4 regions of the Pseudoalteromonas sp. SG43-5 genome follow, and region 1 is predicted to be linked to each of the others. Evidence: predicted binding sites of a transcription regulator. Region 1 holds the regulator's gene; each other region holds the start of a gene.
The links. The regulator sigma-54, encoded in region 1, starts transcription at its own class of promoters, with help from an activator protein. The targets are predictions, from matches to a motif close to GTTGGCACGNNNNTNGNNT.
Positions count from the first base shown of each region.

Region 2: a site for sigma-54 is predicted at 2,287-2,305, ahead of H5161_RS01865 (BON domain-containing protein). Genes of this name have one in related genera too.
Region 3: a site for sigma-54 is predicted at 2,190-2,208, ahead of H5161_RS18915 (diacylglycerol kinase family protein). Genes of this name have one in related genera too.
Region 4: a site for sigma-54 is predicted at 1,860-1,878, ahead of H5161_RS17325 (EF-hand domain-containing protein). Genes of this name have one in related genera too.

Region 1 covers NZ_JACJFA010000014.1:13,309-17,625, reverse strand. Annotated here, with positions in the region: gene lptC (LPS export ABC transporter periplasmic protein LptC) at 1-410, shown strand, start outside; gene lptA (lipopolysaccharide transport periplasmic protein LptA) at 400-945, shown strand; gene lptB (LPS export ABC transporter ATP-binding protein) at 942-1,667, shown strand; gene H5161_RS14160 (RNA polymerase factor sigma-54) at 1,737-3,236, shown strand; gene hpf (ribosome hibernation promoting factor) at 3,263-3,550, shown strand; gene ptsN (PTS IIA-like nitrogen regulatory protein PtsN) at 3,555-4,007, shown strand; gene rapZ (RNase adapter RapZ) at 4,026-4,317, shown strand, end outside.
Region 2 covers NZ_JACJFA010000001.1:406,787-411,103, reverse strand. Annotated here, with positions in the region: gene suhB (inositol-1-monophosphatase) at 1-645, opposite strand, end outside; gene H5161_RS01875 (VOC family protein) at 889-1,305, shown strand; gene H5161_RS01870 (LiaF domain-containing protein) at 1,344-2,012, opposite strand; gene H5161_RS01865 (BON domain-containing protein) at 2,341-2,907, shown strand; gene H5161_RS01860 (YqaE/Pmp3 family membrane protein) at 2,980-3,138, shown strand; gene H5161_RS01855 (hypothetical protein) at 3,508-4,005, shown strand; tRNA gene H5161_RS01850 (tRNA-Ile) at 4,259-4,317, shown strand, end outside.
Region 3 covers NZ_JACJFA010000029.1:22,380-26,696, forward strand. Annotated here, with positions in the region: gene H5161_RS18890 (aminotransferase class V-fold PLP-dependent enzyme) at 1-779, shown strand, start outside; gene H5161_RS18895 (RNA-binding protein) at 763-1,251, opposite strand; tRNA gene H5161_RS18900 (tRNA-Ser) at 1,559-1,651, opposite strand; tRNA gene H5161_RS18905 (tRNA-Ser) at 1,703-1,793, opposite strand; gene H5161_RS18910 (hypothetical protein) at 2,012-2,152, opposite strand; gene H5161_RS18915 (diacylglycerol kinase family protein) at 2,478-3,347, shown strand; gene H5161_RS18920 (DMT family transporter) at 3,385-4,314, opposite strand.
Region 4 covers NZ_JACJFA010000021.1:42,973-47,289, forward strand. Annotated here, with positions in the region: gene H5161_RS17315 (TrkH family potassium uptake protein) at 1-788, shown strand, start outside; gene H5161_RS17320 (flagellar brake protein) at 834-1,493, shown strand; gene H5161_RS17325 (EF-hand domain-containing protein) at 1,959-2,171, shown strand; gene H5161_RS17330 (calmodulin) at 2,312-2,524, shown strand; gene H5161_RS17335 (EF-hand domain-containing protein) at 2,588-2,803, shown strand; gene trkA (Trk system potassium transporter TrkA) at 2,885-4,261, opposite strand.

The sequences.
Region 1 (4,317 bases):
AACAGACAGCCTATGATGAGCAAGGTAAAATTAGCCACAAAGTCACTGCGGCTAAAATGGAGCTATACCAGCAATTAGGTTTCACGTTTTTTGAAAAACCCATTTTTACTTTATATAACGAGCAACAAACGTGGCAAATAAATGCAGACGAAGCAACATTATATGAAGATAAACAATTAATTTTAGAAGGTAATGTGGTTGCCAAAAATTTAACCGATAACGCCATGATAGACAAAATCAATGCTGATAATATTCAGGTTGATATAAAGTTATTAACAATGCGTTCGGAGCAACCCGTCATTATCACTGGACCCAATTTAAAAATCACCGGTAAAGGCCTAGAAGCCGACTTGAAAACCGAAGTGATAAAACTAATTAACCATACGCGAACCATATATTATGACCAATAAAATATTAAAATCACTTATAATTCCTACACTTATACTAGCGTTTAATAGTAGTGCTGCAGAGCAAAACACGCAACCTGCTGCCAATCAAATTTCAATAAGTGCCGACAAGCAAGAAGGTCAATTGAAAGCTAATGTGGGTATTTTTGAGAAAAACGTTGAGATTATTCACGGTAATCGCCGCATTACAGCCGATCGCCTAGAAGTACACAAACGTGATGAACTTGGTGATAATAAACAATTATTAATTGCCACAGGTAGCCCTGCGCACTTTGAAGAAAAGCAATCAGACGGCACGACTATGAGCGCCAGTGCTGACGAAGTACGTTATGATGTATCTAAGCGTTTTTTAACGCTTGTTGGTAATGCACAAGTTTCGCAAGCCGGACAAAAAATAAATGCTAAAAGCATTACCTACGACATAGAGCAGCAGCTCATCAGTGCCGAAAAAGATGAAAACTCAACTGACCGCGTTCACACAATTTTAGTACCGATCGAAACTAAAAAAAGTAAAAAAGGCGATAAAGGTCAACCATGAGCACATTAAAAGCAGAACTATTAGCAAAAAGCTATAAAGGTCGTGAAGTTGTAAAAAACGTCGGCCTTGAAGTACAAGCTGGCAGTATAGTTGGCTTACTTGGCCCTAACGGTGCTGGTAAAACAACGACTTTTTATATGATTGTAGGGCTTGTTCCTAGCGACAAAGGTAAAATATCTATTGATGATAACGATATTACTCTTTTACCTATGCATAGTCGTGCTAGATTAGGCATAGGCTACTTACCACAAGAGTCATCGATTTTTAGAAAGCTGACTGTTTATCAAAACTTAATGGCCATTTTAGAAACGCGCAAAGAACTAAATAAACAAGCCAGAGAAGACACGCTCAATAACTTATTAGATGAATTTAGCATACAACACATTCGTGATAGCCAAGGTATGGCATTATCGGGGGGAGAACGTCGTCGTGTAGAAATAGCACGAGCGCTGGCAGCAGATCCTAAATTTATATTACTGGATGAACCGTTTGCCGGTGTTGACCCTATTTCGGTATTAGATATAAAGAAAATAATAGAACATCTTAAAAATCGTGGGATTGGTGTATTAATTACCGACCATAACGTAAGAGAGACCCTTGATGTTTGTGAAAAAGCCTACATTGTTTCTCATGGGGAGCTGATTGCATCAGGTACTCCAGAACACGTATTAAATGATAAAACAGTACGCGATGTTTACTTAGGCGAGCAATTTAGGCTGTAACATTTACGCCATGTCTTTAAGCATCTGCTAGTATTAATTATAACAACATAAAAGGATTGTTAGAGATACATGAGGCAATCACTACAGCTGCGCATGGGCCAGCAACTTACAATGACTCCACAGTTGCAACAAGCTATTCGTTTGTTGCAACTCAGTACATTGGATCTCCAGCAAGAAATACAAGAAGCTCTCGACAGTAATCCACTATTAGAGGTTGAAGAGGCAGACTATTCCGAAGACGCTGCTGGTAAAAACGAGCAAAAAGCTGATACCGATGACATAACTGTTAGCGCATCTGCTGATGATGCTCCGAGCGAATACGAACAAGATACTGGTGAAGCACTTGCAAAAGACACGCTAAGTGACGACATGGCTATGGATGTCAGTTGGGATGAGTACATGAGTGCCGCTCCTGCAGCCTCATCAGGTCCAATGCCTGAAGACGAATCAATATACCAAGGCGCCTCTACTGAAACGCTCCATGAGTATTTAATGTGGCAATTACAACTAACGCCATTTAGCCCTACAGACGAAGCTATTGCTATTGCTATTGTAGAAGCTGTCGATGATTCAGGTATTTTAACACTAAGCTGCGAAGAGATTTTAGAAAGCTTTAATCAAGAAAACGAAGATGATAACGAAGTCGAACTTGATGAAATTGAAGCGGTATTAAAACGCATCCAACTGTTTGATCCTGTTGGTATTGCTGCACGTAGTTTACAAGAGTGTTTGTGTATTCAGCTTAATCAATTTGATAAAGAAACACCTTATATTAATGAAACGAAAATGATTTTAACCGAGCATATTGATCTATTAGCAGCTCGCGACTATCGTACATTAATGAAAAAAACTAAGCTCAAAGAAGAAGAGCTTAAAGAAGTAATGACACTAATACATACTCTCAACCCAAAACCTGCAGATACTATTGTAAGGGAAGAATCTGAGTATGTTATTCCTGATGTGTCAGTTAAAAAAATTAAAGGCCGCTGGGTTGTCGAATTAAACCCAGATAGCATGCCTAAAATTCGTGTTAATAGCCAATACGCAGCAATGTCTCGCACTGTAAAATCAAGTGGCGACAGCCAGTTTATTCGCTCACATTTACAAGAAGCTAAATGGTTTATTAAAAGCTTAGAAAGTAGAAACGACACGCTATTAAAAGTTACTAATTGTATTGTTAAGCAACAACAAGGCTTTTTTGAACATGGCCCTGAAGCCATGAAACCAATGGTTTTAAATGATGTTGCTGAAATGGTAGAAATGCACGAATCGACAATTTCTCGCGTAACTACTCAAAAGTACATGCATACACCCCGTGGTATATTTGAGCTTAAATATTTTTTCTCAAGCCATGTAAGTACTGAAAACGGTGGTGAATGTTCATCTACAGCAATACGTGCGCTTATCCGAAAATTAATCGCAGCAGAAAACTCAGCAAAACCATTGAGTGATAGCAAAATAGCGGATATATTGGCTGAGCAAGGAATTAAAGTAGCGAGACGTACAATCGCAAAATACCGCGAATCTCTTGCTATTCCACCGTCAAATCAGCGTAAAAGTCTGATTTAAGACGCTAAACTAAGAGGGTAATGCTTATGCAACTAAACTTAACTGGTCGTCACGTAGAATTAACCGATTCACTAAGAGACTATATTAATACTAAATTTGCGAAGCTTGAAAGACACTCTGATCATATTAATAATGTTCATGTCATTCTCGATGTAGAAAAATTAAATCAAAAAGCAGAAGCCACAATACACGTAAGCGGTGCTGAGCTATTTGCCTCTACAGAACATCAAGATATGTATGCCGCTATTGACTCGTTGATCGACAAGCTCGATCGCCAAGTAATCAAACACAAAGAGAAGCTTGCTCGACACTAATATGATGAAATTAAGTTCACTTATATGCCAGGACTGCAGCAAAGCTGCGGTCCTTTTTAATAGCAAAAAAAGAATTTTAGAGTTCATTAGCGAACTTGCTCACGACAAACTTCCGTATTTACCGCAACAAGATATTCTTAATGCTTTAATGAGCAGAGAGAAATTAGGTAGTACAGGTATAGGACGTGGCATTGCTATTCCTCATGGAAGAATGAGCGGTGCAGAAGAGCCTTTGGCTTTAGTGCTCGTTAGCGAAACTCCAATAAACTTTGATGCAATCGATAATCGCCCTGTTGATATTTTTGTCGCACTCATCGTACCAGATGGCGATAACCAGCAGCACTTAAAGACTCTAGCAACCATTGCTGATAAACTAAACAACAAAGATTTTTGTAAACAGTTACGCAGTGCAAAATCTGATACTGAGCTTTACCAAGTTATTGTCGATCAATCATAGTTTTATAAAGGGTGTTAAATGGAGTTAATTATCATAAGCGGCCGTTCCGGTTCTGGAAAGTCGGTTGCTTTGCGCGTTGTAGAAGATTTAGGTTATTATTGCGTAGATAATATTCCAGTAAACCTACTACCTTCATTAGTTCGCAGTGTGTCTGATAGCTACGATAAAATTGCTGTTAGCATAGATGTGCGCAACATCCCTAAAGAACAAGATGAATTTAACGATATTCTTGAATACTTACCAGGCTTTGCAAACCCTACGTTATTTTATTTAGATAGTGACGATCAGACATTGATCAAACGCTTTTCTG
Region 2 (4,317 bases), on a different contig from region 1:
CGCAGCAGAGTTCCAAGGTTTTAAACCAATTTCAAAAAATCCATCAACACGGCCAGCTGCAACGTATGCCATATCTAAAGCAGAACAACCTGCACGGCGAATATCAGCAGTGTGTACAAACAATGCTTTAAACGCTTCAGTGTATGCATCCATGTGGTTTTTGTTTTTGAAAGGGAAACCAGTAGCAAGTACAGTGCCTGCAAGAACCGTAGTTTTGCTAACGCGTAGACGTTTACTGTTTAACTGAGTGCCTTGACCGCGAGATGCAGTGAAAAGCTCACCACGAATTGGATCATAAATAACAGCTTGGTCTAAACGACCTTTAACTTTAAGTGCGATAGAAACCGCGTAATGAGGGATACCTTTGATGAAGTTAGTTGTTCCATCGATAGGATCTACAATCCATTGGTAATCATCATCCTTGCCTTTATGCTCACCTAGTTCTTCACCAACAATTGAGTGAGTAGGGTAAGACTGTAAAATAGTGTCACGAATTACGGCTTCGGCTTCTTTATCAATGTTAGTTACTAAGTCGTTAGCGCCTTTTTGTTGCACTTCAACTTTTGATAAATCTTCACTTGCGCGAAGTAAAATTTTGCCTGCGTTGCGCGCAGCGCGAACCGCAATGTTTAACATTGGATGCATGGTATTACCTTTGGGTTGTAAAAGAACGTTTATATATTTCAGCCGGCGTATTTTAGCGACTTTTGCCATAAAGTAAACAATAAACCCCAAATACTTGTGTTTGTTTTTTATACAAGATTGAAAAGTTTATATATTTTTAAAAAATAATTATCTGCATTTAAATAAATTAATTTTAAATAACACTTTACCTAAAGTTAACTTGAGGTTTTATCGTGCTCCTAACTTAACTGATAGGATAACATTATGTATTTAGAGCACGTAAACTTAGTCGCGAGTGATATAGATAGTATGCTTACATTTTATCGCGCTGTATTTCCACATTGGTCGATTAGAAGTGAGGGCAGAGGCGATTGGCATGGAAAACCAAGACGCTGGGTACACTTTGGAGATGACACGCATTACATTGCGATAAGCAGTCATGGTGAAGGTGAAAACAGAAACTTATCGGGCCATCAAATTGGTTTTGCACACTTTGCTTATGTAACTAATAATTTAAGCGCAGTAGTAATGCGCTTAAATAAAGTGGGTTTTACTCTAAGCAAGCAAGGTAACGAGAATCCTTTCAGAAAGAATGTCTACTTTATTGATCCTGCAGGGTTTGAAGTTGAGTTTGTAGAGTATTTAAGTGATATACCAAGCGAGCGAAATAACGATTTATAATAAAATACTAAGCAGCACGCTAAAGTGCTGCTACTCAATTATAGTGAGCGATTATTATTACCCGTGCCAAACTGGGTTTTTAGCTCATTTGCAAAGCTCATAAATTTTTCTTTAATTGTGCGCTTTATTTTTACCTCAACCGAGCCCATTACTGCCTTTCCTTCAATATGAATTGTAGGGCCTTGGCGTTTGTTAAGCGACACAGATTTATTTTCAAGGCTACTTAAAATACAAAACATTTTAGACACTACATTGACATGCTCTGGTACGTAAATTTCATCGCTACCAAAAATACAGTTAACGTGAATAGTTACATTTTGATGCGCAAAAATAGCATCGGTAAAATCAAGCACCACCGATCCCATAAAGTTACTCAAATATATATTTTTTGGCACAACCCACTGACCACTTCGCTCGTTAGATCCTAAAATACTGCGTAATGTAATATCATCATCACTGTTTTGCTGTGCACTATAATGTGGTGTAAATTGCGATTGTTTTTCTGCTTTATATTGCTGATCGGTATTAAGTGTTAAGTCTTCTACTAAGGCTAGCAGAGCTTCGTTATTAGGTGCATCCATCGCATTATCTAAACGTCTTTCGAATGCATCAACAGAAATAACACCATGACTGTAATTATAAATTAATTGATCAATCACTTGTTCGCGTACTTGCTCTATTGGGCGGTCTTCAACTTTTACAGACATGAGTTATTCCTTATTATATTTACTATTGATACTGCTCTTGTAGTTAGGCTGCAAACCGCGTACCAAATATAATTTCATTAATTATCAATTGGTTATTTTTTAACGGTGTTTTTTGTTTTGTTATATTAACGATAGATTAACCAAAAGAGCAATTATCTAGCTATTTTCACTATTTGAGAAAGTTTTACCGAGTAGCCTGTAAATAGTTACACAAACATAGATAAGGTTTTATCTTTTAATTAATTCAAGCCTTTGAATTTTAAGTATAAATAAAGTTGGCCTGAAGCTCGCATTAGTTAAAGTGTCTTTAATCAAAAGGAGAAAGATTATGAAAACATTTAACAAATCTATTATCGCAGCTCTAGTTCTTGGTACTACGGCTATGGGTGCCCAAGCAAACAGCTGGGAAAACGAAAGTAAAGATGCTTGGATTGATGGTAAGGCAGAAACCGTTCTACTTATGAACACTAATCTAAACAACTTTGACATTAACACTGATGTAAAAAATGGCAAGGTAGTACTTACAGGTAAAGTTAATAGCGAACTCGATAAAGAGCTAGCAGAAGAACTTGTACTTAGCCTAGATGGTGTAACTGATGTTGATAACAGCCTTACTGTTGTTAAAAGCATGGACACCGAAGATAAAAACAACGACATGATGGACGATGATGATAACGACCTAACGGACGCTAAAATCACCACTGTAATCACAACTCGCTTCCTGTTTGACTCAGAAGTAGGTGGTACAGACATTGATGTTGATACCGACAACGGTGTGGTAACTCTGAATGGCTCTGTAGAGTCTGAAGCTGAAAAGCAACTAGCAGTTAAAATTGCTAAAAATGCTGAAGATGTTCGCGACGTAGTTGATAAACTAGCTATTGTTGCTGAATAATACAGTATAGTTAAAGCCCAGTAATACTGGGCTTTAAGTCTTTTCAATGTTTAATTTAAATGGAGTTTGATCATGGATATTATTCGTATAATACTTTCGGTTTTATTACCGCCATTAGGTGTGTTTTTGCAAGTTGGCTTAGGTATGCATTTTTGGTTAAATATTCTATTAACACTGCTAGGTTATTTCCCAGGGTTAATACATGCAATCTACATTATTGCGAAAAAATAATGACAGATTATATATTGTGTAAGCCGACTACTGAGGTTTAGCTAAATACTTTAGTACCGATCGGCTCACAATATTAGTTTTTAGAGAGTTTTTAGATTAAATCCATTTTTTAAAACACTTCAACCCATTAATTCACTTCCTTAACTCACTCCCAATATTATTTTAAAACTATACTTATTGTTTACTAATAAGCTTTCCAGTTAACAGTCGCGCTCAGATTCTGATTTGATGCCATTTAGGAAATCTTCAACATTAGTGTGTTTATACATCTATAATATACAATCAAATACCTTATTATTTAGTGACAATATTACCTTCACTTCTAGTGTTATCATTAAACTAGGTTTTTAGGCATGTTGAGGTAGTTAATTGAATATTCGACTTATAATGTCAGGCGTTGTGTCATTCATTTTTTATTTTAGTTGGGCCTTCTGGGCAAATAGTGCGGCAGACATTGCTAAATCGGTCACTTTTCAAGCTGCATTAGTGCAAGGGTTGTATAGTGGATTTGTAACGCTGTTTTTTACCTTTATTTTAGAAAAGGTCGTCAACAAGTATAAGTTTAGTTATGTAACGCTTGCGTTAGTAACTCCAATTATTTGTATGTTTCATTCTAAAACACCACAAAACGTCGCAATACGACAAAGTTTTAATAATGCAATTAACTCTAGCGCCTCGTATTTAAGTAATAAAAAAATAGCAGGCGTACTTTTTGCGCCTATTATTCCGATTACTGTTCAATCGAGCTTAGTGATTATGGTGAATGTAGTTAATCAGACACCTAATCTGGCACTGACAGTAGCCCCAAGCGTATTTTTTACAGCCTTGTATGCCTACACATATATGTTAGCTTTGCTTAAAAAGTAGAGGGTTAAATATAAAAGACTATATGGGATAGGTTTTGTTTATAATTTAATGCAGTGAATAGCACGGTAAATATCTTACATTTTATGTTTATGCCCACTTAAAAGATTACTATTTAAGCAGTTAGCTTGTTGATTGTTAAAATAAAGGTTTTTGGTAGTGACAAGCACCTAAAAAGTTTTTATACTGCAACCCGCTTTAGTCGCTCTGTGACTGAACGCTTCAAAAATTAACTGCCTAGCAGTTATATAAAGTTGGCCCCTTAGCTCAGTTGGTTAGAGCACACGACTCATAATCGTTAGGTCCCCAGTTCGA
Region 3 (4,317 bases), on a different contig from region 1:
TGCCAAAGTGCGCGCAAATCATATTTATACCTGAGCACGAAAACCTAACTGATATTAGTGTTTGGCAGCGTTATATAACCGCCGACATCGATTTAGTTTTTATAAGTCATGTATATTCAAATACAGGTGTACAGGCGCCTGTGTACGATATTGTAGCTATAAGTAAATTTACCAATAGTTTATCAATAGTTGATGTTGCTCAGTCAGCGGGTGTTATACCGCTTGATTTAAGCGTGCTCGATGCGGACTTTATGATTGGCTCGAGCGTTAAATGGTTATGTGGTGGCCCAGGTGCAGCTTATTTATGGGTTAACAAAAATCAAATAGAGTATTGTGAGCCTAAAGATGTGGGTTGGTTTTCGCATCAAAATCCATTTGAGTTCGATATTAACCACTTTGAATATAACGCCAGTGCGCTCAAGTTTTGGGGTGGCACCCCTTCTGTAGCGCCTTATATTATTGCCGCAAATAGTATTACCTACTTTGCAGAGCTAACAGCTCACAAGGTAAGGGTGCATAACTTAGCGATGCTTACGCTTATTCATGAGCAACTAAGCGAATATGTTGTATCACCTATGAGTGGTGATAAATGCAGCGGGACTGTTATTTTGTTTTTTAACAAGCAGCAAGACCATGTACTTAAAGCGCTTAATAAAGCGAAAGTCAGTGTAGATGCTCGCAAATTTGGAATACGAGTATCGCCACATATTTATAATACTCAAGAAGACGTTGCGCAATTTATTTCTATAGTAAAACGAGCGCTTAAGGGTTTTGGCTAAGCTGCTGCTTTCTTTGCTTTAATGACTCTATTTTTTGCTGCGTTTGACTAATTGATGCGTCGTAGGCTTGTTTTAATGAATTTGTTTTAGTTGCGATAGCATCAGCAATAGACGAAGCGCCTAAACGATTGGCCTTATCTTGGGTCATATAATCTATTTGTTGTTTTTTAGCTGCGTATTCTTTTTGGCTTTGTTCAATAGATAGCTCAAGGCGCTTTATTTCACGCTCTATTTGCTGAACCTCTAAGTAGTCATCAACAGAGGTATCGGTAATACCTTTACCGGGCGTAGAGCTTTTATATGCTTCAATTACATTTATATCTTTTAGAGTAATAACTTGTGCATCTTTAGCGCAAGGCGTTTGGCTAAAAGTAGGAACGCCCTTAATTACACACTTATACACTGTTGTACTTTGTGCCAAGGTAAAAAATGGTGCTGCCGCGCAAAATGATAGCAATATGAACCGGATCATAGCTAAACCTAAAAGTGGCTAAAGTTGTGTTAATAATGCCCTAAGTTATTACTAGGCACAATTTGTTTAGTTTTTATAAATTTTAGGCACAAAAAACCACAATCAAGTGGTTTAAATTACGTATGGTCCAGAGGGAGGGATAGACTTGCTTACATCCATGTAATCAATCGCTACGCGACGCTTGCAGCGGCCTAAAATATTCCAGACATTTTGTCGAACCATGTCGAGGGTTCTCACCCTCCCAATTTAGTATCGGTGTTAAATTTTAGGCACAAAAAAACCACAATTAAGTGGTTTAAATTAAGTATGGTGGAGAGGGAGGGATTCGAACCCTCGATAGAGCTACAAACTCTATACTCCCTTAGCAGGGGAGCTCCTTCGGCCACTCGGACACCTCTCCAACGCATAACCGGTTGTATTGATGGAATAAAAAAAGCCACCAATTAAAATATGGTGGAGAGATAGGGATTTGAACCCTAGATGGGCTATAAACCCATGCCGGTTTTCAAGACCGGTGCATTCGACCACTCTGCCATCTCTCCGTGACGCAGAATAATACTTAGGTGATACCGCTGTGTAAATAGCAAAATGACTGTTTGCCTAAAAAATATACGTAAATGAGGTTTTTTTTGTAAATAAGGGGAAATTAAGGCAATTTTTAATAAAATAAATAGGTTGCAGCAAACAATGGGAGCTAAATAAGTGACTTCATTTAGTGGTTGAGTGTTCGCTGCACCGAAAAATAATCATGGTTGGATGATTATTTATATTGAGCTGCACCGCTAAGTGCTAGTCTTTTACCAATCGTGTTAAGTTTAGCTAACATTCTTGCTTTACGGTTAGTTGGTTTAACGGCTACTTGCGCTACTGCTGTTTGATTTAATGTATTAATTGGTTTCATTATTTTGCTCCGGTCGTATCTGTTGAAATCGCGTGCATTTTGCACGTTGTTTGATTAAAAATACAACGATAAAAATTGAGCCTGAGGGATTAGTTAAACTAATCTGAATTGATTTTATTAATATGCGATTCAGTAAGTTGCATTACTGTTTTTGCATAGCTATTTATATGACGGTTGGTTTTAACCCCTTTGATGTTGGGGTTTTTGGTTTTTTAATTTATTTTTATGCATTTTATACAATGTTTTTTGATTATTTATTCAGATTAAAAAAATTTAATTAAACGTTTGTTATCTCACTCTAAAATACATTGCTGGAAACAAAAGCTTGTCACTACTTATAATTATTAAACCAAGTATCAAAAAACAGAGCCAAAAATCATTGGCATGGCTTAAAAATATCTGTAAAAAACGCAGCTTTTCTTATTGTATATTTACTACAACGGGAAGCTTTGACGATGACTGCGCTCAAATAAGGTTGTTACTGAGTAAATTTCCCAAAGTAGTTGCACTAGGTGGCGATGGTACATTGAACTTGGCGGTTAATGCACTAATAGGGAGCAGCTGTTCGTTAGCATTATTACCTTGCGGTACAGGTAACGATTTCTCCAGAGGGTTTAATTGCAAAGAAGATGATTGGCGAAAGGCATTATTTAATACACCGACAGCAATTGATATAGGAAAAATTAATAGCCGCTATTTTATTAATATTGCAGGGGTAGGATTTGATGCTCATGTGATTAAAACTATTAACGATAAAGCTAATTTTTCATCTTTTGATTACAGTTGGACGAGCATTAAAGAGCTATTTTATTATCAAGCTCAGCAGTTACAAGGTACGTTTAATAACGATGCTCGGCAGTATCAAAATTTAATTACTGTATTTGCTAATCATAAGTACTTTGGTGGCGGGCTAAAAATAGCGCCAAAAGCAGATTTAACTGATGGCCAGCTTGAGTGTTATCAAATGCGATCGGGTGGGCTTTTTTATAATGTAATAAGCTTTATTAAGTTATTTTTTAAGCGTCATGAGTATATAAAAAACCTTACCTATAGTCGCTTAAATACAGCTTCCATAAAAACTGAAGGGTTATTGATTGAAGCAGATGGTGAGCTGATAGGTAAAACTCCTGCAGTTGTTAGTGTGTATGGACAGGTCTTACTTTTTCATATGCCAATAAAAAAGCGCCTTCAGTAAAGTAGGCGCTTTTGCGTTAGTTGCGTTAATAACGCGTCTAACTGGGGACGGAGCCACTTTTAGCTATTGCTCTATTAGCTAAAAAGGCGTTAATTCGTTTTGTTGGGGTAAGCACAATGGCGTTACCTAATAGCACTAAGCTAAACCCTGCAAAGGTATTTGCGTGCCATTCAAAGCCTTCAAAAAAGCTACTCAGTGTTACTGCCACTAATGGGAATAAAACAATAACGTAGCTGGCTTTTTCAGGGCCTATATTTTTTAGTAGTGCAAAGTAACAACCAAAAGCGATTACTGTGCCAAATATTGATAAATAAAGTAATGATAACCAGTAGCTAGTTGGGGCGTTTAAACTAAATTGCACATCGTTCATTAATACATATAAAGCTAAGCCTATAGCACTATATAACATGCCCCATGCATTGCCCTGCAATACGCCAATTTGCTTACGAGAATTACGAACGCTTATCATGTTGCCCAATGAAGCCACAAAGGTGCCACCAAGGGCAAGTAGTAACCCGACCAATGCACCGTTACTTAAGTCGAACTGCTGTAACTGTGGCCAAAACAGACACGTAATACCTAATACAGCGAGTGCGGCACCGGTATAAATTCGTTTTGAGATAGGTTTACCAAAAAATAGTCGAGTGTTAACTATGTTCATAACCAGCAATAGTGAAAAGGCGATAGAGGTCATAGCGGAGGTTAAGTAATTTTGTGCCCAGTAAAGCATTAAGTAATTTAAGGCAAAATTACAAATAGCCAACAAAGCAAAAAAGCCATGATCGATTAATGAAAAGCGCATATCCGGTTTTTTGTACGCTACATATAACCACATTAAAAGTGCTGCAATAGCAAAGCGATAAAATAACGATAGCTCTACCGCAATATCACCTAGCTGAAATTCGATGGCTAACCAAGTAGAACCCCAAATTAAAACGGTTGTAATGTATAGCGCTGCACTTTTCATGGT
Region 4 (4,317 bases), on a different contig from region 1:
GTTTTTCTACTTACGACGCCTCCATGGGGCACTTTGACAGCCCTGTAATTAACTTTATTTGTGTGTTCTTTTTAATTATTGCCGCTGTTAACTTCTCCCTGCATTACGCCGCAGTGGCGAGCCGAAATATACAAGTTTATATTAGAGACCCAGAGTTTAAGGTGTTTTTGTGTATTCAATTAGCGCTGGTGGTTATTTGTTTTACCGTACTTTCCTCTAACGAAATATTTGCTAATGGCGATGAAACCCTCGATCAGGCGTTATTTCAAGCTGTTTCAATGAGTACAACAGCAGGCTTTGCTACTGATAACTTTTCAACATGGCCTTTGTTTTTACCTATTTTACTTATATTTTCGAGCTTTATTGGTGGCTGTGCAGGCTCTACCGGTGGTGGTATGAAAGTAGTGCGCGTATTTTTACTTTATTTGCAGGGCGTGCGTGAGCTCAATCGTTTAGTGCACCCACGGGCTATATATTCAATCAAGCTGGGTCGTAAGGCGTTGCCAGACAAAGTAGTAGAAGCCGTGTGGGGATTTTTCTCTGCATATGCGCTTGTATTTATTATTATCATGTTAGCGCTTATGGGCACGGGTATGGATAACATAACTGCGTTCTCAGCCACTGCGGCTTGTTTAAATAACTTAGGGCCTGGCTTAGGAGATGTAGCGTCGCATTATGGTGCTATAACCGATGGTGCTAAATGGTTGCTTACTATTGCAATGGTGTTTGGTCGCCTAGAAATATTTACTTTATTAGTGTTATTTACGCCTACTTTTTGGCGTGGATAAACGAGCGGCTTAAGTTTTAAATTACAAAATATTGGAAAAAGGGATATGCCAACAAATTTAGAAAAGCTAAAGCATATAGGTGTAGGCAGTTTAGTTGACCTAGAAATATTAACACCTACAAGCAGTAAGCGTGTTAAAACTGAATTAGTTGGTTTACTCGATAAACAGTTTATTATTTTAAATTATCCCAATGCTAAGCGTTTACCTGCAGCGAGTGACTATTTACGTGATGGTGTAATGGTTGTTGTAAGAGCACTGATTGAAGGCAGTGGCGGGCAAGTTATTGCGTTTCGCCAGCAAATTATGTCAGTAGCCTCTCATCCCGCTAAACTCGTCTTTATTAATTTTCCTAAGCAAGTGCAGCTATTTGCGCTACGCTCGCAAACACGCATACCTACCTTGTTACCTGCAAAGCTAAAACTAAGTGACGATAGAGTGCTTGAAGGCCTTATTAAGGACATTTCACTCACTGGTGTAATGTTTGATATTAGAGGCGATCAGCAAGCTGAAGGTATTAAAGATATGCAATGCACTGTCGTACTCAATAGTAGTGATAAAGATTTTGAAGGTGAAATTTGCAGTGTTAAAGAGCATGTCGCAGGTGTGCACTGCGGAATTAAGCTACTAGCAAGCGAGGATGAAATGAAAACCTTTATGAAAGAGCATTTTATAGACCCATCTGCGCTTGAGCCCACCGTTGACTAAATCGTTTTTCGCTTATTTGCAACAAAATGTCGTTTTACGTGAGTATTTATAAAGTGTTTTTTTGTTTTTATATAATTAAAAATATTATTCAGATAAAACAATGTTTTACGTATTTTTTGTTATGGCTTGTTTGTTGTTGTTATAGCTACTTCGTTAAAATTAACCTTAATTATTTTTTAAAATCCCTCCTTTTATAGCTCTACATTTTAAAATGTATCTTTTTATATAAACATAACTAGTTGTTTTTAATGACTTTAGTTTTTCACCTCTAAAGCGTGTTGCGAAAAGGCAACAGTAATGACTCTGAAAATTCCTACTTATTGTACGTATTCTTTTTAACTTCTTGAAATTTAATGGCTTTTCAATGTTGGCATTTAAGTTGTAATAGTCAGGGTGTACTGAACGAAATCGTGATTCAAAGTGAAACACTTAATCGCACACACATAAATTTGAAGGATACATATTATGAAAAGCATTAATAAAACTTTAGCACTTATCGCTATTGCATCTTCTTCAGCCGCTTTTGCAGCAACAGATTTTGACACACTTGATGTAGACAGCAGTGGCACAATTAGCCAAGCAGAAGCATCAGTAGACGCAAAATTAATGAGCATGTTTTCTGAGCTTGATACTGACCAAAATGGTGAGTTATCAAAAGAAGAATTTTCAGAAGCTTAATTAAAAAGTATTTATCCTGAGTTGCCAAAGACAACCTAAGTAGGCAAGGGAGCTTACGAAAGAGGATAACAAGGAAGTGAAAAATTACGTTTTAAGTTAAACGAAGCAATTTTTTTGATAGAACATTGAAGGATTAAGTTATGAAACATTTAAATAAAGCATTAGCACTTATAGTACTAGCATCTTCTTCAGCTGCATTTGCAGCATCAGATTTTGACAGCCTTGATATCGATGGTAGCGGCACAATTAGCCCAAGCGAAGCGGCAGTCGATACCGATTTAATGGCTGAATTTATTGAGCTAGACACAGATGGTAGCGGCGAGCTTTCTAAAGAAGAGTTCGCTAATTACTAATTAAACATTTTTCACAGTCAGGGATCTTTGAACAGGACTTCCCATATTACTAGGAATATTATTATGAAAACATTCAATACAACACTTGCAGTTATCGTTTTAGCATCTTCATCAGCAGCATATGCTGCAGTAGATTTTGCCTCTTTTGATGCAGATGGCGACGGTGCGATTTCAATGGAAGAAGCGAAGGTTAACCCTCAACTTGTGAAGATTTTTGATGATTTAGATACTGATGGAAATGGTGAAATCTCTAAAGAAGAGTTTTCAAAGGTACAGTAATCAATATTCGAAGATACTCCACTAAAGCCGCCTTAGTCAGCGGCTTTTTTGTATTTTAAATTAACTAATTAGCGTAACTAGTTAAAGGAATATAGCACTTACTTGGAATAGTTTTTCTACAACGGTAATATGTTTTTTGTCGATTAAAAACATAATGACATGATCGCCCGACATAATAATTGTATCATCGTGAGCTATCAGTACATCGTCATTACGTACTATTGCGCCAATAGTTGTACCCGCTGGAAGTTTTATGTCGGCAATCGCGCGACCAACAACTTTAGATGTGCTTTCATCACCATGAGCAACCGCTTCTATGGCTTCTGCCGCACCTTTACGCAGTGAATACACATTAACAATATCACCACGGCGTACGTGCGTTAATAACGCTGATATTGTTGCTTGTTGTGGCGATATGGCAATGTCTATTTCGCCGCCTTGTACCAAATCAACGTAAGCACCACGCTGGATAAGCACCATGGTTTTCTGTGCGCCCATACGTTTTGCAAGCATGGCTGACATAATGTTTGCTTCATCGTCGTTGGTTACGGCAATAAACACATCTACTTGTTCAATATGCTCTTCTGAGAGCAGTTCTTGATCAGATGCGTCACCACAAAAAACGACCGTGTTATCGAGCATTTCTGAGAGTTGCTCAGCACGTTCTTTACTGCGTTCAATTAGTTTAACGGTGTGGTTTTTTTCAAGTGAGCGGGCAAGGCCTGCCCCAATGTTACCGCCACCAGCTATCATAATTTTTTTGTACGAACGCTCAAGTTTTTGTAGCTCGTTCATTACTGCGCGTATATGTTTTGTAGCGGCAATAAAGAATACTTCGTCATCGGCTTCAATAACGGTGGTACCCAATGGTTTTATTGCTTTACCTTGACGATAAATAGCGGCAACACGAGTTTCTACATTAGGAATATGTTCTTTAAGTGCAGATAACGCATAACCTACAAGTAAACCGCCATAGTAAGCTTTTACGGCTACTAACGAGAGCATGCCATCAGCAAACTGCAATACTTGCAGAGCACCAGGGTAGTCAATTAAACGGCGAATATACTTAGTGACCAGTGCTTCGGGAGCAATGTAATGATCGATTGGTAAATCATCGTTTTGAAAAAGTTTTTCGCGGTATTTTAAGTATTGCTCTGAGCGAATACGAGCAATTTTAGTAGGCGTTTTAAAAATACTGTATGCCACTTGGCATGCAACCATGTTCACTTCATCTGAACTGGTTACCGCTATAATCATATCGGCATCTTCAGCACCTGCGCGGCGTAATACATCAGGATGCGCGCTGTGGCCCATAACCCCTTGTAAGTCGTACTTATCTTGAAGTTCACGTAATCGGTTACCGTCTATATCAACAACGGTAATTTCGTTTTGTTCGCCAACTAAGTTTTCAGCAAGCGTAGCACCAACTTGCCCGGCACCGAGTATAATTATTTTCATTATTTACCCGTGGTATTGATCATAATTTAATTAAAAAAATAGCCATTTAATGTTTC